DNA from 3 places in the Marinovum sp. 2_MG-2023 genome. Region 1 is predicted to be linked to each of the others. Evidence: riboswitches for the same ligand, from Rfam matches in the RefSeq annotation. Region 1 holds a riboswitch; each other region holds the start of a gene.
The links. A riboswitch is a leader RNA that binds a small molecule or an ion and turns the genes downstream of it on or off. The one in region 1 is predicted to bind thiamine pyrophosphate.
Positions count from the first base shown of each region.

Region 1 (9,664 bases):
TTTCCCAGAACGTCCGTTAGATCAAGCATGCCTTGAACCGAGGCCTCGAATGCTTCGCTGGCATAGGTATCAATCCAGGCGCGATAGGGATGATCTGCCGCCGCTTGTGCGTGGATCGCGGCGCCAACGCGTTGATATATCCAAAAGCATGGCAATAGCGACACGACCGCGATCGGAAACGGATCAACTGCCGCCGTGCGGATGAGAAAGCTGACGTAGTGATCGCAGGCCCGCGAGGGTGGAGTTGTCGCGAAATCTGCGGGGGAGACGCCGTATAGCCTCATGTATTCACCGTGCAACTGCCGTTCCACCGCAATCGCCCCGTTGGCGGACCCTGCCAGTCTTGCTATATTTTCTGCATCCGGCGCACGAGAGGCCGCCAGGGCGAGCGCACGTGCGAAACCTTCCAGGTAATGTGCATCCTGAATGATGTATTCACGAAACGTCTCTGGTGGCAGGGTACCTTGCGCTAATTCAGTATTGAACGGCATCGTGCGGATTGCGTCTTGGAGGTCGGCAGTCATGGACCACAGGTCTTGGGTAAAGCTCATGTCTGGTTCTCGGCTTGGGGGTGAAAATGATGAACCGGGCCGTGACCACCACCGACCGAGAGGTCGCCGGCGGCCATAATCGCACCCGTGATATAGGCCTTGGCACGACGGGCCGCGTCGGGCAGCGCGTGGGCAAACGCGATTTGTGTCGCTAACGCAGAAGATAATGTGCAGCCGGTGCCATGTGTGTTTGACGTCTCAAACCGCTCGGCAGGCAGTGCGGTTTCGCCGAGTGACGTGATCAGCAGGTCCGTCGCCATAGCACCCGCCAGATGCCCGCCTTTGATCAAAACGGCATCACAGCCCGTCGCCCTGAGCTGGAAAGCCTGGTCTCTCATCTCTTCCAGGGTTGTGGCCTCAGTCGTTTGCAAAAGGTCCGCAGCTTCGGGCAGGTTTGGCGTCAACACGCTGGCGCGCGGCAAAAGGCGTTCGCGTAGGGCCATAACGGCATCTGCCGCCAGCAACCTGTCACCGCCTTTGGCCACCATGACGGGGTCCAGCACAATGGGTACATCCAATCCTTCAAGCGCGTTCGCCACGGTTTCGATTGTCGCGACATCCCCCAGCATCCCGATCTTGATCGCGTGAATGTCGATATCCGCGCGGAGCGCGGCAATCTGGGCTGCGATCATTGGGCCGGACACCATTTCGACCGCTGTCACGCCCTTTGTGTTCTGGGCCGTCAACGCAGTGATGACCGCCATTGCGTAGCCGCCGTTGGCGGAAATCGCTTTGATGTCAGCCTGAATGCCGGCCCCGCCTGAAGGGTCCGATCCCGCAATGGTCAGGATATTGGGGATCATATGTCGCTCCATTGATCAAGAAAGCCACGGGCTGCACGTTCCGGCTCTCGCGCGCGGGAAATAGCCGATACCACTGCGATGCCTGTGCATCCCGCGCGACGCACGCTGGCCACGTCCGCTGCGGTCAGCCCGCCGATGGCCATGCAGGGCAACGCCGCCGCACGGGTGATATCCGCCAGACCATCAAAGCCCAACGGGTGGGCATGGTCGGGCTTGGAGGCTGTTGCGCGCACCGGACCGACGCCCAGATACGTGACACAATCAAGAGGGACTTCCGCCATCTGCGCCGGCGTTTCAATCGACAGTCCAAGTACAGCATCCGGCCCGATCCGCGCGCGAATTTCGGCAGGGTCGCCATCAGATTGACCGACATGCACGCCAAAACACCCCAAGGTGCAGGCGATCTCCAAACGATCATTCAAGATCAACTTCGCACCCAAAGGATCAAGCCGCGCGCGCAGGGCCTTTGCAAGATCGGCAAAACCTGCGTCGTCAAGTGTCTTATGGCGCAACTGAACCCAGACCGCCCCACCGCGCGCGGCCTGTTCGGCTTGATCCACAATGGGCAACGGTGCATCGGCATCGGTGATGAAGCAAAGGGGCGGGATCATGCGGCCTCGATCCGCGCCATTGCATCCAGCTCGTCGCCGGTCATTGCGAACAAGGCATCCAGAAACGCCACCTGAAAACTGCCGGGACCACGGGCAGTTTGCGCCGCCACTTCGCCTGCGGCACCGTAATAGGCCAGCGCGGAAACTGTTGCCTGAAACGGTGGGGCAACTGCGCAAAACGCGGCCACAACGCCCGTCAACGAACACCCCAAAGCAGTGACGCGGGGCATCATCGGATCGCCGTTCGCGATACGTGCTGACTGTGTACCATCCGTGACGAAATCGACCTCTCCTGTCACCGCCACAACGGCGTTTGTGCGTATTGCCAGATCACGCGCGGCAATCTCGGCGGCAGAGACGGGATCAGCGGCATCGGCACCTCGTCCCTGCGCCGAAGCGCCTGACAAGGCGAGAATTTCAGACGCGTTCCCGCGGATCACCGTTGGGCCCAATGCCAGCAAGCGTGTGCCAAGCTCGCGTCTCAACTCTGTCGCGCCCACGGCAACAGGGTCCAGAACCCACGGTTTTCCATTTTCACCAGCCGCCTTGGCCGCGATCTGCATGCAGGCGGCCCATTCATCATCAAGTGTGCCAATGTTAATGCTCAACGAAGACGCCAGGCCTGCGAATTCAGCGGCCTCGCCCCGCGCATGGGCCATGGCAGGCGAGGCCCCCGCCGCCTGCATGATGTTGGCCATCACATTCATGGCCACATAGTTGGTTATGTTTTGCACCAGCGGTGCCGCCGCACGCATGGCGTTCAGATCGTGTGAAGGTTGGTTCATATGCATCCCTTTCTAAGACGAAGGGAATCGGTTTGACCCAATTAATCACAGGGGCAAACACAACTTCCTACGCCGGTATGAGCCGGTTCAGGTTCAAAGGGTACGTCTCAACCCGACCGATGCCGGATGCCCCTGTTGTGCGCTTGATGCTAACGATTTCGGTTCTAGTGTCAAATGCAGAGTAAAATTCGACCTCAGCATAAAGCCAATCAAAACCAGCCCATTATTCAAAACGGACCGAGGTCGGTAATGTCCGCTATCTCCCTGCTGGCGATGCCTTTGCCATATCCACAAAAGCTCTGAGCCGACGCGTCATATTGCGTTTGCTGCGATAGTTCAGAGAGTATCGCGGCAATTGAACGAGGTGATCGCTTAACACTTCGGTCAAGCCATCTTCGCCCAGATGTGGCACGGCAATTTCTCGATAAAGGTAGGCCAACCCAAGCCCTTGCTTTGCATAGTGGACCAAGGACCGCATATCGTTCGCCACCATCCGTGGTTTCGGTTGCATCGTATAGGCCCCGTCCGGCCCATCAAAGCCCCAGGGCGCGTTTTGTCCTCCCATACCGAAGGCGTAGCAAATCGCGTCATGATTCAAGATGTCCTTCGGCTCTTCCGGCCTGCCGTTCTCGTCCAGATATTGCGGCGATGCGACAATGGTCATTGCCAACTCTGGCCCGACCGGTACGGCGTGGGTGTCTGGCCCAAGCAGCGTATTCGACCGAATGGCCGCATCAACGCCGGACGCAAGAAGGTCAACTTTCTTGTCGTCATAAATGAGCTCAACATTGACGCCCGGATACTCAAGCGCAAACCGCGCGACCAGATCATCCAGAAAGAACGGACCTGCGCTATACGGGGCTGTCAGGCGAAGAGTGCCCGTGACTTCATCCTTCTGTTCATCCAAGTCATTCATCGCCCCTTCAAGCTCGATGATTGCCGGAAGGCTTTTTGCGTAGAACTGTTCGCCAATGGGTGTGAGTGCAACCGACCGAGATGATCGCTCCAATAGCCGGACGCCAAGACGATCCTCAAATCGTTGCACAGCTTCGCTAACCGATGCCGGGGCCAATTGAAGGTGTTCTGCTGCCGCGCGGAAACCGCCGCGCCGCGCCACTTCAACAAAGACGCGGATATCGCCAAAACCATCACGGGCCATTGTTCGATTTTCCGATCACTAAGTTAGGTATTAGGTGGGTTATCCTTACGGTAGCAGCGTCATAAGTTCTCAGCAAGACACAAAACGAGGACAAACCAATGGCGCAGATCACCGAGATTTTCATTCTCAAGATGAAAGATGACCCACAAGTCGATGCGATCCGCGAAGCTGCCCGCAAAGACTTTGTCGCCCTTGATGGCGTGACATCATGGGAAACCTTGGTGACGACAGATGAATCTCGCAAAACCCTCTATGCAGACATCTTCACATTTCCAGATCACGAGACAGCCAAGCGGGTGACGCCGGAGTTCGCCAAACGTCCTGCGACCCAGGCTTTCCTTGGTCAAATCGAAGAAATCGTCGTTGGCCAATTCTTCACTGCCTATCAACCCAAACCATCGGAGTAAGACAATGACTGTACGTGACGAAATCCAAGCCGCAATTAATGAGTGGAACAATGGCCTCGACAGCGGGGACATCGAGCGCATGGTGGCGTCCTGCCATCCGGACGTTATGACCATCAACGAACGCCAGCCTGTCACAGTTGGCACGCAAGCCATTCGCGACAAGTACAGCCCGCGCATCGCAGCCGCTGAAATCACCTCGGGCTATGATATCGAAGAACTTCAGGACTATGGCGATACCGTCATCGTGTCCGGTCGCTTCTACGGCACGATGAAAATGCGCGATTCCGGCGAGGTCAAAAGCCCCGAAGGCCGGTTGGTACTTGGCTACAAACGCGATGAAACGGGCGCGTGGAAGATGTTCCTCGACATGGACAACAACGGCCCGACCTAAGGCTCCACTGATCGCGCCAATGGCGCTGCGCCTATCGTCGCTTTCGCTGTCGTGCTCTGCATTGCCCAGCCAAGATATTTGCGGAGCGTTTTCCGCCAGACGTGACCCGGCCGCATTCGCGGCGCAGGTCGCGCCCTCAGGGGCTGGTGCGTCACCGCGGCCTGGCTCTTGGTGGACGCCCCGCGCAGGCGCTTGCAAGACGGCTTGTGTTGCCGGTGAGCAAAGACACGTTTCTGCGCAGAGTTCGGGCTCCGGCGTGACTACGCCGCCGTTGCCGCCGCCTTGCGAGAACCATGGTCGAATGGGCAGATGTATGGTCGCGCGAACATCGATCTGCTCAGGGCCCGCCCCGTCACCGCATCACAATCAGCAAAGTGCATCGACTCTGAGTCAGAGCTCAAAATTGCACGCCTGTTCACAAACAGCGCGTTCGCGGACTTTGGAGGAATACTTGTTCGTTGTCTTGCTCATGATTCTCCATCCTACTCAAGAGTTGGAGCCACCGGCAAACCCAGCGCGGTTCAAACAGCCCCCCTTTCCCCTAGGCCAACAGGCAATGATGTAGGCGCGCTTAAACAGCCGCGGAAATCTGGATATGGCGACCGTCCGTCAGCCCTTGTACTTTCTCCACGATGGAGGCGGCATCAATCCCGTGATGTTTGTAGAGATCGCCGATTGTCCCGGTTTGACCAAAGTGCTCCACACCCAGTGAAATGGTCTGATGACCGGCCACTCCACCCAGCCAGGCTAGTGTCGCAGGATGGCCATCAATCGCCGAGACGATCTTGCAGTGAGGGGGTAGGTCTCCCATAAGTGTTTCGATATGTGACTTTGCCCGGTAGTTACCCCGCGACCGCGCGCGTTGCGCAGCCGTCCAACCTGCATTCAACCTGTCTGCCGAGGTCACGGCCAGAACGCCAATGTCGCGTCGTCCTTCGCCGATCATTCCCGCCGCCTTGATCGCTTCAGAGGCCACCGCACCCTGATAGGCTATCACAACTTCGCAGTTCGGCCCGGGTTTGCGCAGCCAGTAGGCCCCATCAATGGCACCTTGCCGGAAGGCATCGTCGTGACGTTTGCCAGGCTGCTCAATCGGGTTTGTCGTCAGGCGTAGATAGATGCTGCCGCCGGTCTCATCCCTAAGCCATGTGCGCTCATCCGGATCGCCTTCGCCGTCGCGCTGCATATAGTCAAAGGCCCATTCCATGATCACGGCCAGTTCATCAGCAAAGGCCGGCTCAAAGCTCGCGAGACCATCCTGACTCATGCCGGTCAGTGGTGTTCCGATGGACTGGTGCGCACCGCCTTCGGGCGCAAGCGTTACGCCCGAAGGCGTGCCCACGATCATGAACCGCGCGTCCTGGTAACAGGCATAGTTCAGCGCATCGAGACCACGATGCACGAACGGGTCATAAACCGTGCCGATGGGCAAAAGGCGCTTGCCAAAGAGCGAATGAGACAAACCTGCGGCCCCTAAAAGCAGGAACAGGTTCATTTCGGCGATGCCAAGCTCGATATGCTGTCCTTCCGGTGTGAAGGCCCATTTCGCCGTGGAAGGGATGCGGTGTTCGATGAAGGCGTCCGCCTGTTCCGCGCGTGCAAACAGCTTGCGACGATTGACCCAGGACGCCAAGCCAGTCGTGCCCGTCACATCCGGCGATGTGGTCACGATCCGTGCGGCCAAATCGCTGTCGCCCTTGGACAGATCATCAAGGATCTTACCGAAGGCAGCCTGAGTGGAGATTTCGCGGTCGCTGCTGAAGTCGATTGCAGGAACGGCAACCTTGGCATCGTTGAAACGGCGCGGTCCGTCGGCGAAAAAGGAAACATCTTTGAGGAAGGCCTCAATCGCCGCGACGTCCTTCACGCCTGCAAGGCGGTCCCATTCCTGACCCACGGCCACACCCATGTGCTTTTGCCACTCAGCGAACTGGGTTTTGTTCATAAGGCCGCCGTGGTTGTCTTTGTGCCCGGCGATGGGCGTGCCCCAGCCCTTGATCGTGTAGGCCAAAAAACAGGTCGGGCGGTCGTGGTCAATGGCATCGAAGGTGTCTGCCATCGTGGAGACGCAGTTCCCACCAAGGTTTTCCATTAGCGCAGCCAATTCGTCATCGCTGCGGCGGTCGATCAGAGATGAAAGGTCTCCCTGATCGCCCAGATCATCCATAAGCCGTTTGCGCCAGACAGCGCCGCCCATGAAGGTCAGTGCGGAATATTCCTGATTGGGGCAGGCATCGATCCAGTCGCGCAGCTTGTCACCGCCCGGTTCCTCAAAGGCCGCGCGTTGCAAAGCGCCATGTTTGACGCGCACCACATCCCAGCCGAAGGCATCAAAGATCTTTTCGATACGTTCAAACAGCCCTTCGCGCACGATCCCGTCCAGCGACTGACGATTGTAGTCGATGATCCACCATGTGTTGCGCAGGTCATTCTTCCAGCCCTCTTGCAGGGCTTCATAGATGTTGCCCTCATCCAGCTCCGCATCGCCAACCAGGGCAACCATGCGCCCCATTGGCGCGCCTTTGCCCCACTCCTTGGCCGCGATGTAGTCCTGAATGATGGAGGCAAAGGACGTGATCGCCACGCCAAGGCCAACGGACCCAGTGGAGAAATCCACATCATCGATATCCTTGGTGCGCGAGGGATAGCTTTGCACACCCCCCAAACCCCGGAAGTTTTCCATCTTCTCGCGGGTCTGGTTGCCCATCAGGTATTGCGCAGCATGAAACACGGGCGACGCGTGGGGTTTGACAGCCACCCGGTCTTCGGGCCGCAGGGCTGAGAAATAGAGCGCCGTCATGATAGACACCATGGACGCCGACGAGGCCTGGTGCCCGCCGATCTTGATCCCGTCGACCTTGGGCCGGATATGGTTGGCGTGGTGGATCATCCAATGCGAATGCCACAGCAACAGTTGTTCTACGGTCTTCAGATGGGTGCGCGAAACGGTCATGGCGGGACTCCCGGTCGGGTCTTAGTCTTTGATCTGGCTCACAACGATATCGCCTGACAAAGAGACAGGATTGATAATCGTCTGGGCATTCGGGCTGTGTTTGACGGCCTTCTTGTGAAGCTCTTCAAACTGTTCGGGTGTGCCATCACCGGTCACATGGATCGTGTAACGGATTTCCGGGAAGCCCACGGGCGCGTTGGTGCCGAGCCCCATGAAACCACGCAGGTCCAGCGTGCCGTCAAAGTCGATTTTCACGGATTCAAGCTGGATGCCTTCGGTTGTCGCACCGGCAACAAAGGCCACCATCATGCAAGAACCGAGGCCCGAAAGCAGTAGCTCCTGCGGGTTTGGCCCATGATTGTTGCCCATCAACTGGCGCGGTTCATCCGCCTTCCAGACAAAGGAACGGCTGACCTTGTGGGGCCCGACCAACATCGGCTTGGTCGAGGTGCGCGCGCGCGTGCCGCTTTCCCAGTCGATCTCAATACCATAGCTCATCAGGCCTTCTTCGGGGTTGGCTGCGACTTCATTGACGAACTCGCTGAGGGCGGCGGTGGGGATGGAGTTGCGCATTATGCGGCACCTTTCATATCTGTAACGGCGTTCAGGGCCTGGTCGAAATCGGCGATCAGATCGTCAGCGTCTTCGATGCCGACCGAGAGCCGGACACAGCCGGGATGGATGCCGATGTCCGCGCGTTGCCGGGCGGTCATGCTGGCCTGTGAAGAGTTGAATGGCAGGCTGATCAGGCTTTCGATGCCGCCCAGACTTGTGGCTTGTTTGGGCAAATGCAGATGATCCAGAAGACGCAGTGCCGCCTGATCGCCCCCTTTGACAAAGAAGGTCACGTTGCCGGTGCCCATCTTCATCAGCTCTTTGGCACGGGCGTGATCGGGGTGGCTGGGCAGCATCGGGTACAGCACCTTGTCCACGCCGGGGTGTGTCTCAAGGAACTTTGCCAGCGCCGTTGCGCTTTGTTCATGCGCGCGCATCCGGATGTCGAGTGTCTTGATCCCCCGTTCCAGCAAGAATGCCGCGTGCGGGTCAAGCTGGCCGCCGTAGTTCAACAAGCGCGGCCAGATCATATCAACCAGCTTGCGCGGCCCACAGACCACGCCTGCAATCAGATCGGAATGGCCGTTGAGGTATTTCGAGGCGGAATGCACAACCAGATCGACGCCCATTTCCAGCGGCTTCATCACCGGAGGCGGGGCAAAGGTCGAATCCATGATCAGGCGTAGATTGTGCCGACGCGCGATGTCCACCAGGGCAGGGATGTCCACAACCTTGAGCACGGGATTTGTGATCGTCTCGAAATACAGGATCTGGGTGTTGGGCTGGATTGCGGCCTCGATGGCCTGGATGTCGTAGCTGTCAACGAGGGTTGCGGACATGCCAAGTGACGGGAATTCCTGATTGAACAGGTTGTAGGTGCCGCCATAAAGGTCACTGGCCGCGACAACATGCGCGCCCTTGTCGACCAGGGCCAGAACCGCTGCAGAAATCGCCGCCATGCCGGAACTGAACACCAGCGCGCTTTCGGCACCTTCCAATGCAGCAAGCTTTTCCTGCACGGCCCATTGTGACGGGTTGCCATAGCGGGTGTAGATAAACCGGTCGCGCCCGAAGCCTTCTTCGATCGACCCATAGGTTTCTTCATGCAAGATGAATGTCGAGGTTTGATAGATCGGAGTGCCAACTGCGCCGGTACGCGGATCGTCATGGGTGCCTGCATGTACCGCCTTGGTGGACATGCCCATGCCGCCCATCGGATGCGCCGCAAGGAATGGCCCGGACTTTCGTGACCGGTCAAGGTCATTGATCCATCCGCCGGCAAGGCGGGTAGATGATTGGCTGGTGGCATCGCCATATAGCGGTTTCTTGGTCATTTTTGTCTCCCGTTCTGGGGTGGCTCAGGCGGCAATCGCGTTGTGCTGGGACAAGGCAGTCATCAAATCGTCGATAATGTCATCAGCGGCTTCCAGACCCACTGAAAGACGCACC
Region 1 is NZ_JAUOSD010000017.1:76,370-86,033, forward strand. It holds gene Q4577_RS17600 (TenA family protein) at 1-551, opposite strand, end outside; gene thiD (bifunctional hydroxymethylpyrimidine kinase/phosphomethylpyrimidine kinase) at 548-1,354, opposite strand; gene thiE (thiamine phosphate synthase) at 1,351-1,965, opposite strand; gene thiM (hydroxyethylthiazole kinase) at 1,962-2,750, opposite strand; TPP riboswitch at 2,798-2,894, opposite strand; gene Q4577_RS17620 (LysR family transcriptional regulator) at 3,007-3,909, opposite strand; gene Q4577_RS17625 (hypothetical protein) at 4,008-4,316, shown strand; gene Q4577_RS17630 (DUF4440 domain-containing protein) at 4,321-4,707, shown strand; gene Q4577_RS17635 (1-deoxy-D-xylulose-5-phosphate synthase N-terminal domain-containing protein) at 5,279-7,660, opposite strand; gene Q4577_RS17640 (OsmC family protein) at 7,682-8,233, opposite strand; gene Q4577_RS17645 (PLP-dependent aspartate aminotransferase family protein) at 8,233-9,549, opposite strand; gene Q4577_RS17650 (methionine gamma-lyase) at 9,574-9,664, opposite strand, start outside.

Region 2 (9,664 bases), on a different contig from region 1:
ATGGCTGGTGATGATGGGTGTTTGTACCCACCTCGGCTGTGTGCCTTTGGGTGACGGCGCTGGCGATTTCGGCGGTTGGTTCTGCCCTTGCCACGGTTCGCACTACGACACCGCAGGGCGCATTCGCAAGGGTCCGGCACCGGAAAACCTGCATGTGCCGCCCGCCGTCTTTGAAGACGACACAACAATCAAACTGGGTTAAGGAGCGGACATATGGCTGGTATTCCTCACGACCATTACGAACCGAAATCCGGTATCGAAAAATGGGTTCACACCCGTCTGCCCATTGTTGGGCTGATGTATGATACCCTGATGATCCCGACGCCCAAGAACCTGAACTGGATGTGGATCTGGGGCATTATCCTGACATTCTGTCTGGCGCTGCAAATCGTCACCGGCATCATTCTGGTGATGCATTACACGCCGCATGTAGATCTGGCCTTTGCTTCGATCGAACATATCATGCGCAACGTGAATGGCGGCCATTTCATCCGCTATCTGCACATGAACGGCGCGTCGCTGTTCTTTATCGCGGTTTATCTGCACATCTTCCGCGGGCTTTACTATGGTTCGTACAAGGCACCGCGCGAAATCACATGGATCATCGGCATGTTGATCTATCTGTTGATGATGGCGACCGGCTTCCTTGGGTATGTGTTGCCTTGGGGTCAGATGTCGTTCTGGGGTGCTACGGTGATTACCGGCCTGTTTGGCGCGATCCCCTTCATTGGTGAACCGATCCAGACTTGGCTGCTGGGCGGACCGGCGGTGGACAATGCCACGCTGAACCGCTTCTTCTCGCTGCACTATCTGCTGCCTTTCGTCATTGCGGCGCTGGTTGCGGTGCATATCTGGGCCTTCCACACCACCGGCAACAACAACCCAACAGGGGTTGAGGTGCGCCGCACGTCGAAAGCCGAAGCCGAAAAAGACACCGTGCCGTTCTGGCCCTATTTCGTGATCAAGGATGTCTTTGCCCTGGCGGTGATCCTGGTGGTGTTCTTTGCCATCGTCGGTTTCATGCCGAACTATCTGGGCCACCCGGACAACTATATCGAAGCCAACCCGCTGGTGACGCCCGCGCATATCGTGCCGGAATGGTATTACCTGCCGTTCTACGCAATCCTGCGTGCCTTCACCTCTGAGGTGTGGGTCGTGCAATTCGCCAGCTTTGTGACCGGCGGTATCGTCGACGCGAAATTCTTTGGTGTGTTGGCAATGTTTGGGGCGATCGGTGTGATGGCGGTCGTGCCGTGGCTCGATACCTCGTCTGTGCGGTCGGGCAAATACCGTCCGATGTTCAAATGGTGGTTCTGGCTGTTGGCGATCGACTTTGTCGCGCTGATGTGGCTGGGTGCCATGCCCGCAGAAGAGCCTTATGCAACCTTCTCGTTGATTGCCGCGGCCTATTGGTTTGCCTACTTCCTGGTGATTCTGCCGCTTCTGGGTGTGATCGAGAAACCGCAAACCCCGCCAGAGACCATCGAAGCCGACTTCAATGCCAAAATGGCCAAGAAGGCCGCCAAGGCTGCTGGTCGTAAATCCCAGCAACCGGCTGAGTAAGAGGACGAGAGAATGATGATCAAGCAACTCACCCTCTCCGCGGTAGCGGCGCTGGCAATCGGAACTTCGGCGGCCCTGGCCGCCGGCGACGAAGGGCATATCCACGACGTGGATTTCTCTTTCGAAGGGCCTTTTGGTGCTTTTGACCAAATGCAGCTGCAACGCGGGCTTCAGGTCTATACCGAGGTCTGTTCTGCCTGCCACGGTTTGCAATATGTGCCGATCCGCACGCTGGCCGACGAAGGTGGCCCGCAACTGCCGGAAGATCAGGTGCGCGCCTATGCGTCCCAGAACTTTGAAGTTTTCGATGCCGCGCTGGACGATTATCGCCCGGCGGCGGAAACCGACAACTTCCCGAAAAACACGGCTGCGGGTGCACCGGATCTGTCGATGATGGCCAAGGCCCGCGCCGGGTTCCACGGTCCTTATGGCACCGGTCTGAGCCAGCTGTTCAACGGCATGGGCGGACCAGAGTACATCACCTCGCTTCTGACCGGCTACACCGGCGAAGAGAAGACCGAGGCAGGTGTGACGCTGTACGAAAACACCGCTTTTCCGGGCGGCTGGATTTCGATGGCACCGCCGCTTGATGACGATCTGGTGGAATTTGCCGATGGCCACTCCGCCGATCTGCACCACCTTGCCGAAGATGTGTCCGCCTTCCTGATGTGGACGGCAGAGCCGAAGATGATGGCGCGCAAACAGGCCGGTCTGACCGGTGTTCTGTTCCTGGTGCTGTTGTCGGTGCTGCTCTATCTGACCAACAAACGCATCTGGGCGCCGATCAAGAAACAGGCCAAACTGGCTGCAAAGTAAACGGATGGTTTGAGCGCAAGCTCAGCCTGAAGAACGTAAAAAGCCCCGTTTTGGCGGGGCTTTTTCTTTGGCATCAGGTCAAAGGTCCAGATCAAACGCCCAGATAGGCGCGCAATTCCGGCGGTGGATCGGCAAAAAGCCGGTCGGTGGATTGCGGCGGGAAAAGCTGGCCTTCGGCGACCAGCGCGACCTGATCTGCGACCCGCTTGGCGTCTTCGGGGGCGTGGCTGACCATCAGAACCGTGATTCCCGCATCCGACGCCAATTGCGCCACCAGGTCGAGCATCTCTGCCCGCAATGCCGGGCCAAGCGCCGAAAACGGCTCGTCCAGCATCATCAGGGGGCGGTCCTGTAAAAGAACGCGCGCCAGTGCCGCGCGGCTTTGCTGTCCGCCGGACAGTGCGGCGGGCTTTCTTGTGCCCATGTCGGCCAACCCGACCTGCGCCAAAGCGGCGTTGATCCGTTCCGTTTGGGCGGGGGTGGGCCGTTTGGTGGTCAACGCCAGTGCCAGATTGGCGGCAATGGTCAGATGCGGGAACAGGTTGTTGTCCTGAAACAGAATGCTGACCGGGCGTTTGGCCGGCGCCAACCCATCCAGCGGGCGATTGTCCCAAAGGATCTGGCCACGACTTGGCGGTAGAAAACCGGCGATCATGTTCAGAATCGTGGATTTTCCTGCCCCGCTTGGGCCGATCAGGGCGGTGAACCGTCCCTTGAATTCTGCATTGGCGGCGAGGTGATAGCCCTCCAGGTGCAGGGTGATGTCACGCAGTTCAAGCATTGGCTCGTCCGCCCTTGTCAAAGATCCAGAACAGCCCGAGGCTCATCATCAGCAGCAACAGCGCCGCGCCCTGTGCCGCCTCGATCCGATAGGCCGCCATCAGCTGATAGAGTTGAAAGGGCAAAGTGGCATGTTCACCATCGGCAAACAGGGCGATCACCCCAAGATCCCCCATGGAAAGCGCCGCGGTCAGACCGGCAGCAAAGCCCAAGGGGCGGCGCAGGCGCGGCAACAGCACGATGCGCCATAGCGCCCAGCCGGTGATCCCAAGCGTCGCAGCCAATCTACCGTAATCCTCTCGGGCGGCGTCCAGCTCTGGCCGCAGGATACGCAATACAAAGGGCAGCGCCATAAGTGCATTGACCAGCAATGTGACTGGCAATGCGACCTCTGCCGGGCGCACGAAGGGTTGCACCAAAAGAAAAAGCCCCGTGCCCAGCACCAATCCCGACACGGCGACCCCCAATAACCCGGCCAGCTCACCCAGTTTGGTGGCCAGCGGCAGGGCCAAAAGGATCGTCAATGCGGTCGCGCCGAGCGCAACGCTCAGCGATCGTAACGCAGACGACCATACATCCGCAGACAGCGCAAAAAGCCCCGGCAGGCCGGACAGAATGATCATGGCAAGCGGTGTCAAAAGGAACAGCGCCGCAAAGCCGATCCAAAAGAAATCGACGATCCGCACCACACGGCCGCGCCCATCCCAGCGCTGCGGCACCCGGTCCAGCCCGGCGCCCAACCCATCGGGCGGCGACAGCGCGAACAGGGCCAATGCGGCGGCCATGCCCATGGCCAGTTGAACCAGCGCCAGGGTCGCGGTCTTGCCCAAATCGAAATCGAATTTGAACGCCTGATAGATCGCCAGTTCCACGGTTGTGGCCTTTGGCCCGCCGCCAAGCGTCAGCGCCACGGCAAACGACGTCAGGCAAATCACGAAGATCACCGCAAAAGCCCCCGGCGCGATCCGCGCCAGCATCGGGCGTTCCAGCACCCGGCCCATCGGCGCATCAAGCGATGCGGCCAGGCGAAACCGCTCTGCCGGGATCGCCAGCCAGCCCTGTAAAATCAAACGTGTGGCCAGCGGCAGGTTGAAAAACACATGCGCCAGAATCACGCCGTGATAGCCGTAAATATCAATGCGCGGCAGGCCCAGCCAGCCGCCGATCTGGTTCACCAGACCATTGCCGCCAAAAACCGCCAACAAGCCCAGAACCGCGACAATCACCGGCAGGATAAACGGCGCGCCAAGCAGGGCGATCAATGCGCCGCGCCCGGGAAACTGTTGCCGCGACAGGGCGCGGGCCACCGGAATGGCCAGAACGACGCTCACCGCCGCAGACAGCGCCGCCTGCCAGATCGTGAACCACAGGGCGGCATATTCCGGAGTGCCAAGGCCGCCAAGGCCACCGGCACGCATAATCACCGCAACCACGGGGCCGATCACCAGCCCCGCAGCCAAAAGCGCCCAAACGAAAGGCAGCGTTACTGCGAAAGCGCGCTGCGCCATGCTTCGATCGCTGTATCCCGCAGCGAGGCCGCTTCATCTTCTGAATAGAACAGAACCTTTTCCGGCATCGGCAGTTCGCGGAACCCTTCGGGCCATTTTTCGACCGGAAGCGCCGCAGGCAATGACCAGTTCGAGGTCGGGATCATCGACTGGAATTCCTCGGTCAGGATGAACTGCATGAATTGATCGGCCAGATCGGGGTTGTCCGTGCCGGCCAGCTTCGCCACCAGTTCGACCATGAAGTAATGCCCTTCGGGGAAAATCGCCGCCGATTTGGTCAGGTCTTCTTCGGCAATGATGTGATAGGCGGGGGATGTGGTGTAGCTGAGCACCATGTCGGCCTCACCATCGGTGAAAAGCCCGTAGCTCTCTGACCAGCCTTTGGTCACTGTCACGATTTTCGGCGCGAGCTTTTCCCAGGCTGCCTTGGCCCCGTCGCCATAGACGGCCTGCACCCAAAGCACGAGCGCCAGCCCGGAAATCGACGACCGCGGGTCCTGGATCACCAGCCGGAGGTCATCCGGCGCGTCAAGCAGCGCCTCGAACGAGGCTGGCGGGGTGTCGATCAGTTCGTTGTTATAGATGAACGCCGTGTGGCCATAGTTGAACGGCAGAAAGATCTCATCCGTCCAGTCCACCGGCAGGGTCAATGCCGACATGTCGGCGCCATGTGGGGCAAACAGCCCGCTGTCGCGCGCCTTTTTGGTGATGTCGGATGTCAGACCGATCACAACGTCGGCTTCTGTGCGCTCGCCCTCCAACAGGATGCGAGGCAGAAGATCGCCGGTCTTGTATTGCAGATCACAGTCGCAACGGGCCTCAAACGCGGCTTCGATCCCGGGGCCAGGGCCCCATTCGGAATTGAAATAATCGCCTGCGTATACTGTCAAAACGGGGGTATCCGCCGCGGCCACGGTGGCCGAAGCTGCAACAAGTCCCGCAACGATGGTGCGTCCCAGCATGGGTCTCTCCAAATGTTGTGGGCGGAGTAGGGGCATGCTTGCGCAATCGACCTTCCCTCCGCCGGTTCTAGCCGGTTCAGGTTCAACGGGTTCGCATGTGCATCTCAGCTGGTCATATGGATCAGCACCCCGAGGTGAGGCCATTTCTAGGGCTTTGCCCTATGCGCCACAAGCCAATTGTGCTTGAGACCCGGCCAGTGGCGGCTTAGACGAAAGGAAATGGAGGGTTTGTCATGAGCTATAACACCTTTGGCCGCATGTTCCGTGTCACCACCTGGGGCGAAAGCCACGGACCGGGATTGGGCGCGACCGTTGATGGCTGCCCCCCGGGCATGGAGATTGATGCAGAGTTCCTGCAAATCTGGTTGGACAAACGCAAGCCGGGCCAGAACAAGAACACCACCCAGCGCAAGGAGCCGGACGCGGTCGAGATCCTGTCGGGGGTGTTCGAAGGCAAATCCACCGGCACGCCGATCCAGTTGATGATCCGCAATACCGATCAGCGGTCCAAGGATTACGGCGATATTGTTGAAAAATTCCGCCCCGGTCATGCCGATATCACCTATTGGCAGAAATACGGCATCCGCGATTATCGCGGCGGTGGGCGGTCGTCGGCGCGCGAAACCGCAGCACGGGTTGCGGCCGGTGGCGTGGCGCGGGCCGTGCTGGCGCAGATGCTGCCGGGGCTGAAGATCACCGGCTATATGGTGCAGATGGGCGAAAAGCACATTGATCGGTCGCGCTTTGACTGGGACGAAATTGGGCGCAACGATTTCTGGGTGCCCGATGCGGCGGCGGTGCCGGAATGGGATGCCTATCTTGGGCATTTGCGCAAAGATGCCCATAATTCGGTGGGCGCGGTGATCGAAGTCGTCGCACAGGGCGCGCCCGCGGGTCTTGGCGCGCCGGTCTATGGCAAGCTGGACACCGATCTGGCCACGGCGATGATGTCGATCAACGCGGTCAAAGCGGTGGAAATTGGCGACGGCATGGCGACGGCGGCGCTGACCGGGTCGGAAAACGCCGACGAGATTTTCATGGGGCCGGATGGGCCGGTCTATTCCTCGAACCACGCGGGTGGTATCCTTGGTGGGATTTCCACCGGGCAGGATGTGGTGGTGCGTTTCGCGGTCAAGCCGACGTCGTCGATCCTGACCACGCGCAAGACAATCACCAAATCCGGCGAAGAGACCGAGATCATCACCAAAGGCCGCCACGATCCTTGTGTCGGTATTCGCGCGGTGCCGGTGGGCGAAGCGATGATGGCCTGTGTGTTGCTGGATCATATCCTGATGCATCGCGGCCAGATGGGCGGCGACGTGGGAGAGACATTGGGACGGATCGGTTAACGGGCCCGGATTTCGCCACGCCTTCGCGTGTCGACAGGTTTGGGGGCCTGCCCCCAAATCACAGGATAGATGGGGTGCCAGCCCCCCAAACCCCCCGGGATATTTAAGGTCAGATGAAAGACACGGGTTTGAACCGGGGGCAGCCGGGGAAGGCGCGCGGTTTCGCGTTTTGGTTGACGTGATTGCCCGCTTCAGGACCGTGCCCGTTCGGCCCCTTTTTCAATCGCGTCGCGCAATTTGTTTTCCAGCGACTTTTGTTTGGTGGGCGAGTGGAATTTCAGCCCGAACATGTCTTTGACGTAGAAGCTGTCCACCACCTGTTCGCCGTAAGTCGCAATCACCGCCGATGAAATATAGACATTGGCATTGGCCAATGTGCGGGTCAGGTCGAACAACAGGCCGGGGCGGTCGCGGGTGTCGACCTCGATGATTGTGTAGATTTCCGAGCCATCGTTATCAAAGGTGATATGTGTTGGCACCCGGAAGGCGCGTTCGCGTTTCTTGATCTTGTCGCGGGATTTTATGGCTTCGCGCGCCTTGACCTCGCCCTGAAGGGTTTTCTGGATCATGGATTGCAGGCGCGGTAGTTTGCTGGCTTCATAGGGGGAGCCTTCGGCATCCTGAATCCAGAAGGCCGCCGTGGCAAAGCCGTCCTTGGTGGTAAATGTCCGGGCATCCACCACATTCGCCCCGACCAGAGACAGCGCGCCACACATGCGGCTGAAGATACCGGGATGGTCGGCCATGGCAAAGCATACCCGGGTGGCGTCACGGTCTTCGTCGGGGTGCAGGTCGATGGCAATTGCAGCATCGCCAAGATCACGCAACAGATTGGCAAAGGCCAGATGGGCCGTCACATGCAGGCCCTGCCAATAAGGCGGGTAGTGGCGCGCTGTTTCTGCCCGCAGGTCCTTGACCGGCCAATCCTTGAGCGTTTGGCGCAGCAGCTTCTTGGCCTCGGCCCCGCGGTTTTCGCGGTTCAGCGCCTCCATTCCGCCCTCAAGCGCGCGGCGGGTCTGGCGGTACAGCGCCCGCAGCAGGGCCGCTTTCCAGTTGTTCCAGGTGTTGGGCCCGACGCCGCGAATGTCACAGACCGTCAGCACACAGAGCAGGTTCAGCCGTTCCACGGTTTTCACCGCCTTGGCGAAATCGCGCACGGTGCGTGGATCGGCAATGTCGCGTTTCTGGGCCATGTCGGACATCAAAAGGTGATAGCGCACCAGCCATTCGACGGTTTCGCATTCCTTCTTGTTCAATCCCAGCCGTGGCGCCACCGTGCGGGCAATACGCGCCCCCAGGATCGAGTGGTCTTCGTCCCGCCCCTTGCCAATGTCATGCAGCAGAAGCGCGACAAACAGGACCTTTCGGTCAATGCCGGATTCGATGATGTCGGTTGATACAGGAAGCTCTTCGCCCAGCTCGCCGCGTTCGATTTCCGCCAGATGGTGGATCACCTGGATCGTGTGTTCGTCGACCGTGTAATGATGGTACATATTGAATTGCATCATGGCGACGATGGTCTTGAACTCTGGCAGGAAGGCCCCGAGCACGCCCAATTCGTTCATCCGCCGCAGGGCGCGTTCCGGGTTGCCATGACGTAGCAGCAGATCGAGGAACAGTTTCGCCGCCGCCGGATTGCGGCGCATGTCGTCGTCAATCAGATGCAGGTTCGCCTTGACCAATCGCATGGCATCGGGATGGATCAGCAATTCGCTGCGCAGGCCTTCTTCGAACAGGCGCAGGATGTTCAGCTTGTCTGCCAGAAATGCCGTGTCATCAACAATTGCCAACCGACCGTGGATCACCGAATAGCCTGCCTTGACCCGGCGTTGGCGGCGAAAGAAACGGTCGATCAGCGGCGGGCCCTTGGTGTGGTCGGCCTCTAGCGAGGTCAGGAAGATGCGGGTCAGGTCGCCCACTTCGGTGGCGTGCAGGAAGTAATCCTGCATGAAATGTTCGACCGCGCGTCGCCCGCCCTTGTCGACATAGCCCATGGCGGATGCGACCTCGACCTGGAGATCGAACGCCAGCTGTTCCTGCGGCCGGTTTGACACCAGATGCAAATGACAGCGGGTCGCCCAAAGAAAATTTTCCGCCCGCACAAAGGTTTCGTATTCTTCGGGGCGAAACACCCCAAGGTCCACCAGCTCGCTCGAGTGGTCGACGTGGTGCACATATTTGGCAATCCAATACAGGGATTGCAGGTCGCGCAGCCCGCCTTTGCCTTCTTTGATATTGGGTTCGACCATATAGCGTTGGCCGCCCTGCTTCTTGTGGCGGTCGTCGCGCTCTTCGAGCTTGGCCTCGACAAATTCCCGTTCGCTGCCCTGAAACAGGTCTTTTTGCAGTTTGGTGTCCAGATCCCGCGCAAGCCGTTTGTCGCCCGCCAACAGCCGGTGTTCCAGCAAAGCGGTGCGAATGGTGAAATCTTCGCCGCCGAGGCGAATGCAATCGCGCACCGTGCGTGACGCATGGCCAACCTTCAGCCGCAGATCCCACAGGATGTAGAGCATGGATTCAATCACGCTCTCGGACCAGGGGGTGATCTTGTGGGGTGTCAGAAACAACAGGTCCACATCGGAAAACGGCGCCATTTCCCCGCGGCCATAGCCGCCCACCGCAATCAACGACAGCCGTTCACCGGCGGTGGGATTGGACAGCGGATGCAGCATTTCGGTCGCGACCC
Region 2 is NZ_JAUOSD010000005.1:14,184-23,847, forward strand. It holds gene petA (ubiquinol-cytochrome c reductase iron-sulfur subunit) at 1-202, shown strand, start outside; gene petB (cytochrome b) at 214-1,563, shown strand; gene Q4577_RS07600 (cytochrome c1) at 1,579-2,379, shown strand; gene Q4577_RS07605 (ATP-binding cassette domain-containing protein) at 2,471-3,160, opposite strand; gene Q4577_RS07610 (thiamine/thiamine pyrophosphate ABC transporter permease ThiP) at 3,153-4,667, opposite strand; gene Q4577_RS07615 (thiamine ABC transporter substrate binding subunit) at 4,643-5,626, opposite strand; TPP riboswitch at 5,666-5,771, opposite strand; gene aroC (chorismate synthase) at 5,863-6,978, shown strand; gene Q4577_RS07625 ([protein-PII] uridylyltransferase) at 7,170-9,664, opposite strand, start outside.
Region 2: linked by a shared signal. The riboswitch ahead of Q4577_RS07615 (thiamine ABC transporter substrate binding subunit) and the one ahead of thiM (hydroxyethylthiazole kinase) in region 1 are both predicted to bind thiamine pyrophosphate.

Region 3 (9,664 bases), on a different contig from region 1:
GGCGCGGCAAATCCTGCACCGGCGCATCATTGGTAAAGCTGATCTCACCCGACAACAGCGCAGCAACCCGCGTCGCGGCAGAGTTCACCGGCGTCAGCTCGATCTTGTCGAGGTTATGTTGCGGCTCGTCCCACCAGTCGGGATTGACAACAAAGACGGTCTTGGCGTCGGGCTGGCGGCTTTCGACGATGAAGGGGCCAGTGCCGTTGGCGTTATAAGTGGCATAGCCTTCGGTGCCTGCGCCGACATCGGTTGGCATCAGCGCGTCGTTTTCGGTCATCCATTCATTGTCAAAGATATGAATGTTGGTCAGATCGTTCAGCAATAGCGGATAGGTGCCGTTCAGGGTGATATCGACGGTCAGCTCGTCGACCACCTTGGAGCTGACATAGGCCGGCAGGTTGCCTTTGAGCGGCGAGGTTTCGTGGCTGACCCGCGTCAGCGATGCAACGACATCTTCGGCGGTAAAGGGGTTGCCATTGTGAAAGGTCACGCCCTCACGCAGCTTGAAGCGCCAGGTGATCTGATCTTCCAGAATTTCCCAGCTTTCCGCCAGCGCGGGTTCGATCTTGAGGTCTTTGTTATAGCGCACCAGACCTTCGTAGACGTGGTTCAGCACGTTGATCGTGAAACTGTCGCCAAAGGAATATGGGTCAAGCGAGCCGATATCGCGGTTGGCGCCCCATTTCAGCACATTCTCGGCCTGTGCTGTGCCTGTAAATGCAGCAACTGCTGCTGTTGCGAGCAAGAGATGTCGTAGTTTCATATTCTGGTCCCCGTCATGGAAGATTGTATTTCGGATTCGGCAAAATTGGATACGATGTATTTTGGGTGGCACAGTGAATACGATGTGACAAGCAAATTGTATCCAATTGACGAATTTAATTGTATGCGATATGGATTGTGCGAATTTGATGGGCAGAACAGATTATGAGTGACACCAAGACCACCCTGACCGACGCGGTTCATGACCTGCTTCGCAAGGCAATCATCGAACAAGCCTTGAAGCCGGGGATGCGGCTGCCGGAGGATACCGTCGGCGAACAGTTCGGTGTTTCTCGCACGATCGTGCGTCATGCGCTTGTCCGGCTGGAACACGAAGGGCTGGTTGTGACCCGGCGCAATCGCGGGGCTTTTGTCGCCGAGCCGTCAAAAGAAGAGGCGCAGCATGTGTTCGAGGTGCGCAGATGCCTGGAAAATGACGTTATTCGTCTGCTTTGTGCGCGGATGCCGAAAAGCGGCTATGATCGGCTCGAAGCGCACGTGCGACAGGAGCAAACCGTCAGGGGCAAGGACGGCCCGGTGTCGATTCGTCTGGCAGGTGAATTTCATGTCTTGCTGGCCGAATTGACCGGAAACCCGGTGCTGACGCGCTATATCTCTGAGGTGGTTCTGCGCTGTTCCCTGATCATGTCGCTTTATGCCCGCAGCCATTCGTCCGATTGCGCCGTGGATGAACATTCACAGATCATCAATGCGATCCGCGTCGGCGACCCCGATCGCGCCATCGACATCATGGAACATCATCTGGGCGCTGTCGTCGACCGTGCGGACCTGGCACCCCAGTCAGATAGTATCCAATCCATCCTCTCACACTACGGCAAGGAACTTGTCCAATGACCTTGAAAGACGGCTATCATGCCTTTGACTTTGCGGATCTGTCCCCGCGAGAGGCCTATAAGGTCATGATCGGAACCATCGTGCCGCGCCCCATTGCCTGGGTCACGACGATTTCGCCCGATGGCGTGGTGAATGCGGCGCCCTATTCGTTTTTCAACTGTCTGTCCGCCGATCCGCCGATTTTGGCGCTGGGCGTCGAAAACAAACCGGACCGTGGCTTCAAGGACACGGCCTATAACATCCGCATGACGGAATGCTTTACCGTCAACATTGTGGACCGGGTAAATGTCGAGGCCATGGCCGTCACCGCCGCCGGGTTTGAGCCCGAGGTCGATGAACTGGCCATGGCCGGGTTGACGGCTGTGCCGGGGGATCACGTCAAGTGCCCGCGCATCGCCGAGGCGCCGGTGGCCTTTGAATGCGAACGGTATCTGGGGATCTCGGTCAGTTCCGCGCGCGAGATCATTCTTGGCCGGATCGTGCGGGCGCATATCCGCGAGGATGTGATTGATCCCGAATCCTATTATTCCGACCACGAAAAGCTTGATGCGCTTGGTCGGATGGGTGGCAATGGCTATGCCGGGACAATGGATTATTTTGATCTGCCGACGCCATCCGCCGAGGATATTCTGAAAAACCTTGCGGTCCGCACCGCCTCTGGCGGCGCATGACGCTGGGGCGGTGGATGGCAGGAAAGATCGGGGTTTGCCCAATCTTTCACCGCCGCTGCCGCCCGCGCGTTCCGGTCAAATCTGCCAGGTAAAGCCGGTTTCTTTTTCCGAACGATCCCAAAGCTTTACCGTCACGGCCTTGTCATGCGCAAAGGCTTCCAACGTGCCTTGGCCCACCGGGCCGACCCATTCCATCCGTCCTGTGGGGCCATATAATGCCTTGGGCTTCAGCCCGTCTTCGGTGGCGCACATGACTTCTGGATAGGCGCCCTTTTCGGCGGATTGCACCATTGGCGACAGCGACATAAGCCCGAATACGAGGCGCGAGGTCAGGCTGCCGCTTGTGCGGATCAACGAGGTCGCGGAAGATCCGGGGTGACAGACAAAGACGCGCACGCGTTTTCCTGCCGCTGCGATCCGGTCTTGCAGCTCATAGGCGAACATCATCTGCGCCAGCTTGCTTTGGCTATAGGCGGGATTGGCGCGATAGGCCTTGTCCCAGTTCATATCGTCGAACTGAATGGTCCGCAGCCCCATCTTGTAGCCAAGGCTGGCAACAACCACGATGCGGCCGGCGCTTTCGTCGATGCGATCAAACAGCATGCCGCAGAGGACAAAATGACCATAATGGTTGGTGCCCAGCTGGCTTTCGAAACCATCTTTGGTGAACTTCTGTGTCGGCACCTGCGCGATGGCGGCGTTACAGATCAGGGCGTCAATGCGCGGCACGGTCGCCAGCACCTCTGCCGCGGCGGCGCGCACGCTGGCCAATTCAGCCAGATCCATGCGAATGAAACGCACATCGGCCTTTGCGCCGAATTCCTGTTTCAGATCGTCGACAGCAGCGGAAGATTTTTCGGCGCTGCGGTTCAGCATCACCACCTGCGCACCTTTGGCCAGCAGGATACGGGCGGCCTGAAACCCTGCACCGGCATTGGCACCGGTGATCAAATAGGTTTTGCCCGCAAGCGAGCCGAGGCGGTCTGGCGTCCAGCCCTTGGGGCCAAATTGGGTGTCTGTCATGATCCTGATCCTTCCAGCGACGGCCAGTGGCCGCGCAAATGGTTGCTGTTCTGATCAGGGATCTAAATGTCGCGATGGATGGAAAATAGCCAGGATCATCGCGAATACTTGCCCGATTGTATCAACCGGGTTGTTTTGTCCAAATGCATGGCCCTAAATGACCCTCATGACAAAACCGCAGATAAAACAGCTGATCGAAAACCGCATTCATGCGGATGGCCTGATGGAAACCGGCGTCAGCGGGGTCAGGCTGTTTCGCGCCACCGCTGCCATTCCCTGTGCCCCTGCGGTGTACGAACCCAGTGTCATTGCCATTGTGAGCGGAACCAAGGAGGCAGTTCTGGATGGCGAGCGCTATGTGTATGATGACAGCCGATACATGTGCTGCCCGATGTCGATGCCGGTGACGGCGGGCACGCCGGATGCCTCGCCGGACAGGCCGCTTTACGGTGTGTATCTGTCGCTTGATCAACGGATCATGACCGAATTGATTCTGGAAATGGACAGCGCCGGGGGGCTGCCATCTGGCCGGGGCGCGCCGGGAAAACAGGGGGTTTGGCTTGCCCGCTGGGACGAGACATTTTGTGATGCGCTGCTGCGGCTTTTGCAGCTGGGGGAAAGCCAGACAGATACGGCGGTGCTTGGTGCGGCGCGGCTGCGCGAAGTTTATTATGCCATCCTCAAAGGCGAGGCCGGCCCCCTGGCGCGTCAGGCGTTTGGCCCCGGAAATGCCATTGCCCGGTCCATTGCGCATCTGTCGTCCAATCTGGATACGCCAATCTCGATAGAGGATATGGCCGCCCGTGCAGGCATGAGCCGCGCGGTGTTTCACCGCAAATTCAAACAGGCGACAACGATGTCGCCGATCCAGTTCGTGAAATCCATGCGACTGAACAATGCTGCCATGAAAATTGCCGGTGGCGTGACGGTGACCGAAGCGGCGCTGAATGTCGGCTACGTCAGCCCGTCGCAGTTCAGCCGAGAGTTCAAGCGTATGTATGGGCAATCGCCGCGGCAGTGGAGCGATGCGCAGCATCATGCGGTGGGATTGGCGTAAGGCGGGCCAGTCTCTTTGTGGTGCCGGGGGGGGCGGTTTGACCGTTGTATTGCCCCGGTAAAGCAAACGGCACGCCAAATTGTCTTGGCGGGCCGTGGGGGTAGGCCACAGGTTCCGGCATCAAAGCTTTGGGGTGCCAGTCATTGTGCCGCCTGTGACCCGCGCCGCGCAGGTCCATGCGACCCAGCGGTGATGCGCGGCTAAGCCTGAAAGCTTAGTGCGCCATCCAGGATTGATCGACCCAGCTTTCAATATCGCCGGTCCATTCCAGCGCCGTGCCGCCCGGCCCCTTCAACACACCACTGTCAAAGAGGAATTTCGCCATGGTGCCAAAGGTCGTCATATTGATTGTGCCGACCGGCGTGTCCCCGTCGCGCAGGAAACCGCCATCGGCAATCGCCTGCATCGAGCCTTGCACCAGCTCGCCGTTCGGAAAATCGCCAGCCGCGATCAACATGTCGGCGGCCGCTGCCGGGTTGTCCGCCGCCCAGGCATATCCCGCCTGAGTGGCCTTCATGAAACGCGCAACCATGTCGGGGCGGTCGGCCAGAATCTCGGTTGTGGTGCCGATATAGCCGTTTTGCTGATCCGGCACGCCGTAATCGGTATAGGCGAAACTGCTCTGTTCCCGCCCGAGCAAGACGCTGTTCACCCCTTCCCAGGTCGAAACCTCCAGCGTGAAATCAACGGCGCCGTTGGCCAGCGCCTCATAGGCGCCGGTGCCCAATGTCACCGTGTCATATGTGGGCTCGCCGCCATCGGTTTCGATCATGGTGGAAATCAGCGCGCCTTCCCATGCGCTGCCAAACCCGGCATAGATCTTGCCCGTCAGATCCGCAGGGCGGGTGATGGCGGTGTTGGCGCTGTTATAGACCAGCCGCCCGGTTTCGTGCTGCATCGTCGCCCAGAGCGCGGTGATGTCGGCCTCTGCTGCCCGCGCGCTCAGAAATCCAAGCGAGGTCATGTAAGCGAATTCCGTGACCTTCGCGGCCAGCAACGCGGTAGAGGTGCTGTCGGTATATGGCAGGATATCCACCTCCAGCCCAGCATCTTTGTAAAGACCTTGATCCCGGGCCACGATCAGCCCGATGTGGTTGGTGTTCAAGGTCCAGTCGAGCGCAATGCTCACCTTGTCTTCGGCATGGGCGGCGGCGGGCAGCGCAAGGCAGGCAGCAAGCAGAATGGGTTTCATGGTGTCTTCTCCAACAAAAGGGATCTGAGCGAGACCCGCATCGGGGCCAGGTTGGCCTCGGTTCGGGTGTCGCGGGGCGAGGGAATGGGCAGGTCGGCCAAAATCCGGCCGGGATTACCCCCCATGACAAGGACGCGATCCGCCAATTGCGTCGCCTCATAGAGGTCGTGGGTCACCATCAACACGCCGCGCGGGGTCCGCGCGAGTTGTTGGCAGAGCCAGTCCTGCATTTTCAGGCGGGTCACAGCGTCAAGCGCGGAAAAAGGTTCGTCCAACAGCACAAATCGGCTGTCCTGTACAATCGTTCGCAAAAACGCCGCGCGCTGTCGCATGCCGCCGGACAGCTGGTCGGGAAACAGCTGCGCCGTGCCGTCCAGCCCGAATGCGGGCAACAACGGCGCGATGCGCGCCTGTGCGTCGCGGCGATGAACCCCGGCGATTTCCAGCCCGAGGGCCGCGTTTTCGGCGATGGTCAGCCAGGGAAACAGCGTGTCCTGCTGCGGCTGATAGGCAATGCTTGGATGCGGCGGGGTCAGGGCGCTGCCATCCAGCCGGGCGCGACCCTGTGCGGTCAGCGTCGGTGGCAGGACCCCGGCCAGCCATTTCACCACCGATGATTTGCCACAGCCAGAAGGGCCGATCAGGCAGGTGATTTGGCCCTCCGCCAATTCCAGTGACAGATTCTGCACCAATTGGGTGTCCGCTGCGGCGATGGTCAGCCCTTCAACCTGTAGCATCGTTGTCCCTCCGGAAACGGCGCCCGGTGGCCCGGTCGACCCCGTGCAAGAGCGCAAGCAACAACAAGGTCAGACAGGCAGAAACGACAACGGCGGCCAGCACCAGATCGGCGCGAAAGTTGTTCTTTGCCGACAGGATATAAATCCCAAGACCGCGCCGCGCGCCTGAATATTCTGCAAAGATGGCGGCCACCACCGCATAGGTCGCCGAAATGCGCAGCCCGGCAAAGAAGGCCGGCCGCGCCACGGGCAGGGTCGCGCGGCGAAACACGCTCCATTGTCCTGCGCCCATGGACACCAATTGATCCCGATAGGCCAGCGGCAGCCGGGCATATCCCGACAGCAGGCTGACCAGCATCGGGAAAAACGTCACGAGGATGACCAGCAATACCTTTGGCAACAGCCCGAAGCCGAACCACAACACCATAAGCGGCGCCAGCGCCACGATCGGCACCGTTTGGCTGGCCACCAGCAACGGCATCGCCCCACGGCGCAGCCAGGGCAGGAAATACAAGGCGACCGAAGTGGCAAATGCCACCAGCACCGACAGGCTGAACCCGGTTGCGGTCACCGTCAGGGTGGCCAGTGCATGGCTGCCGATGTCGGCCCGGTTCAACCACAGGCCGCGCAGCACATCATGCGGCGCCGGCAACACCAGCGGCGACACCGCCGCGCGGGCGCAATAGACCTCCCAGGCTGACAGCAACGCCAGCGCAATAAGAACGGTCGGAAAGCTCCGTTTCAGAAACGACATTGGTGTCTCCGGTCGCAGGACCGCGCCCCTGCATCCTGTGCAGGGCGGCGGGTCGGTGCGTTCAGCGCAGGCTGGGGGAGTTGGCAGAGGCGGTCATGTCAATGGTGACATGGCCCTCGGCTGGGCCAAACCGCAGGAAAGCCTGCCGCAGAACCTCGAACACGGCGCCGGCGTCACCGCGCAGACGGGTGCAGAAATTCTTGGATTTCAAAAAGGTGCCAGAACCTTTCAGAAAGTCGATGCAGCCATAAATCTCGTCCATATGGCCATCCTGGCCCAAGACATAGAGCGAGAACTGCACATCAATCTCGACCCCGGTGACCGGGGCATCGGTCACGGCCTGATGGGCCAATGTCTGGCGCTCTGCCAATGACAGCGATTGTGCCTTGGTCAGCGTCTCGCAATGACAAGAGGGGTCATCCGGTTCCCCGGGACAGCCGCGCGACAGGGTGACATGCATCGCGACATGATCCGGCTGGGCAGCAACCGTCGCAAACAGATCGCGGATCGCGTCGAACAACGGCCCCGGCGCGCCGACCATAAGCGTCGACATATCGTCGGTCTCGATCCGAAGATCCTGTTGATATGGGGTAAAGGCCTTGAGCCCGGACAGGATGACATCGACAAAATCGGACGTCATCGGGTAGAGTGACACTTGCGCGCCTATAAACATATGTGACCTCGCTCCGCTGGTATGATCCAGATCAGCTGTGGAGGGTTCACGCATCGTCGCGCATCTCAGCCCCGTTCGGGACACCCCTGGCTATTTCGCGTGCAACATTCATTGCATCGCCGGCCATGTCAAGCGCTGTTTGTCCGGGGGGCAGCCTTGGGCCGGATATGGCATTTGAGATCAGATTTTGGACCTCAAATATCATTGTCTGCCATGCCCTGCGGCCCTACCGATCAGGGGGAAAGACGTGGGAGGATGTTATGGACATCGAAGGCAAGACAATCTTGGTCACCGGGGCCAATTCCGGGCTGGGCGCGGGTGTGGCCGCGCGCCTGTTGGCGGATGGGGCCAATGTGGTGGGGATCGACATTGCCACCGACGGCGCGCCGCAGCACGACAGATTTGCGCTGGTCAAGGCCGATGTGACCGCGCCCGATCAGGTGGCTGCGGCGATCGAAACCGCCAAAAGCCGATTTGGCGCGCTGCATGGTCTGGTCAATTGCGCCGGGATCGCGCCGGGACAGAAGATCGTCGGCCGCGACGGCGCGCATGATCTGGCGCTGTTTTCCAAGGCGGTTTCGATCAATCTGATTGGCACGTTCAACACCATGCGGCTGGCCGCCGAAGCAATGGCGGGCGGCGATGCCGGCCACGAGGGCGAACGCGGTGTGATCATCAATACCGCCTCGATTGCGGCCTTTGACGGCCAGATCGGACAGGCGGCTTATGCGGCCTCCAAGGGGGGTGTTGTCAGCCTCACTTTGCCGGCCGCACGTGAATTGGCGCGCTCGGGCATTCGGGTGATGGCTATTGCGCCGGGTATCTTTGAAACGCCGATGATGGCCGGTCTACCACAAGAGGTGCAGGACTCTCTGGGGGCCAAGGTGCCGTTTCCGGCGCGGCTTGGGAAGGCGTCGGAATTCGCCGAGCTGGTGGCGGCAATTTTCGCAAACCCCATGCTGAACGGCGAGGTGATCCGCCTGGATGGTGCACTGCGCATGACGGCGAAATAGCGGGGCGTGAAAGTCAGATTGCATTGGCCGCGGGGCGTGGATGTGCCCCGCGGCTTTTGTTTGGTTCCGGCCTAGCTGCGCACCATGCCGAGGATGTCATAGGTCTTGTCCAGGATCGGCGACGCAATGTCGCGCGCGCGACCGGCGCCATGACCAAGGATGCGGTCGATTTCCGGCAGGTCATCCATAAGCCGCGACATCTCGGTCGAAATCGGCGCCAGTTTCGCCACCGCCAAATCAGCCAGCATCGGTTTGAATTCCGAAAACTGCTTGCCGCCGACATCACCCAGCACCTGATCGACGCTTTGGTCATTCAGCGCCGCATAGATGTTGACCAGATTGCGCGCCTCGGCCCGGTCTTCCAGACCTTTGGCCTCGCTTGGCAGCGCCTCGGGGTCGGTCTTGGCCTTGCGGATCTTTTTCGCAATCGTGTCGGCATCATCGGTCAGATTGATCCGGCTGGCGTCCGAAGGATCGGATTTCGACATCTTTTTTGTGCCGTCCCGCAGGCTCATCACCCGGGTTGCGGCACCTTCGATCACCGGTTCCGGGATCGGAAAGAAATCGACGCCAAAATCATTGTTGAACTTGATCGCGATGTCACGCGTCAGTTCCAGATGCTGTTTCTGGTCCTCGCCCACCGGCACATGCGTCGCGTGGTAAACAAGAATGTCGGCGGCCATCAGCGCAGGATAGGCCAAAAGCCCCAGCGATGCGTTTTCCTGATTCTTGCCGGCCTTGTCCTTCCACTGGGTCATGCGCTTCATCCAGCCCATGCGCGCCACACAGTTGAAAACCCACGCCAATTGGGCATGTGCAGACACTTGCGACTGGTTGAACAGGATGGATTTTTCCGGGTCGATACCCGACGCAATGAACCCGGCGGCCAGTTCGCGGGTGGCATGGCGCAGATCATTGGGGTCT
Region 3 is NZ_JAUOSD010000014.1:43,203-52,866, forward strand. It holds gene Q4577_RS15605 (ABC transporter substrate-binding protein) at 1-766, opposite strand, end outside; gene Q4577_RS15610 (GntR family transcriptional regulator) at 931-1,620, shown strand; gene Q4577_RS15615 (flavin reductase family protein) at 1,617-2,291, shown strand; gene Q4577_RS15620 (SDR family oxidoreductase) at 2,367-3,314, opposite strand; gene Q4577_RS15625 (AraC family transcriptional regulator) at 3,472-4,371, shown strand; gene Q4577_RS15630 (ABC transporter substrate-binding protein) at 4,586-5,563, opposite strand; gene Q4577_RS15635 (ABC transporter ATP-binding protein) at 5,560-6,300, opposite strand; gene Q4577_RS15640 (ABC transporter permease) at 6,287-7,054, opposite strand; gene Q4577_RS15645 (Ykof family thiamine-binding protein) at 7,116-7,709, opposite strand; TPP riboswitch at 7,719-7,825, opposite strand; gene Q4577_RS15650 (SDR family NAD(P)-dependent oxidoreductase) at 7,988-8,740, shown strand; gene trpS (tryptophan--tRNA ligase) at 8,812-9,664, opposite strand, start outside.
Region 3: linked by a shared signal. The riboswitch ahead of Q4577_RS15645 (Ykof family thiamine-binding protein) and the one ahead of thiM (hydroxyethylthiazole kinase) in region 1 are both predicted to bind thiamine pyrophosphate.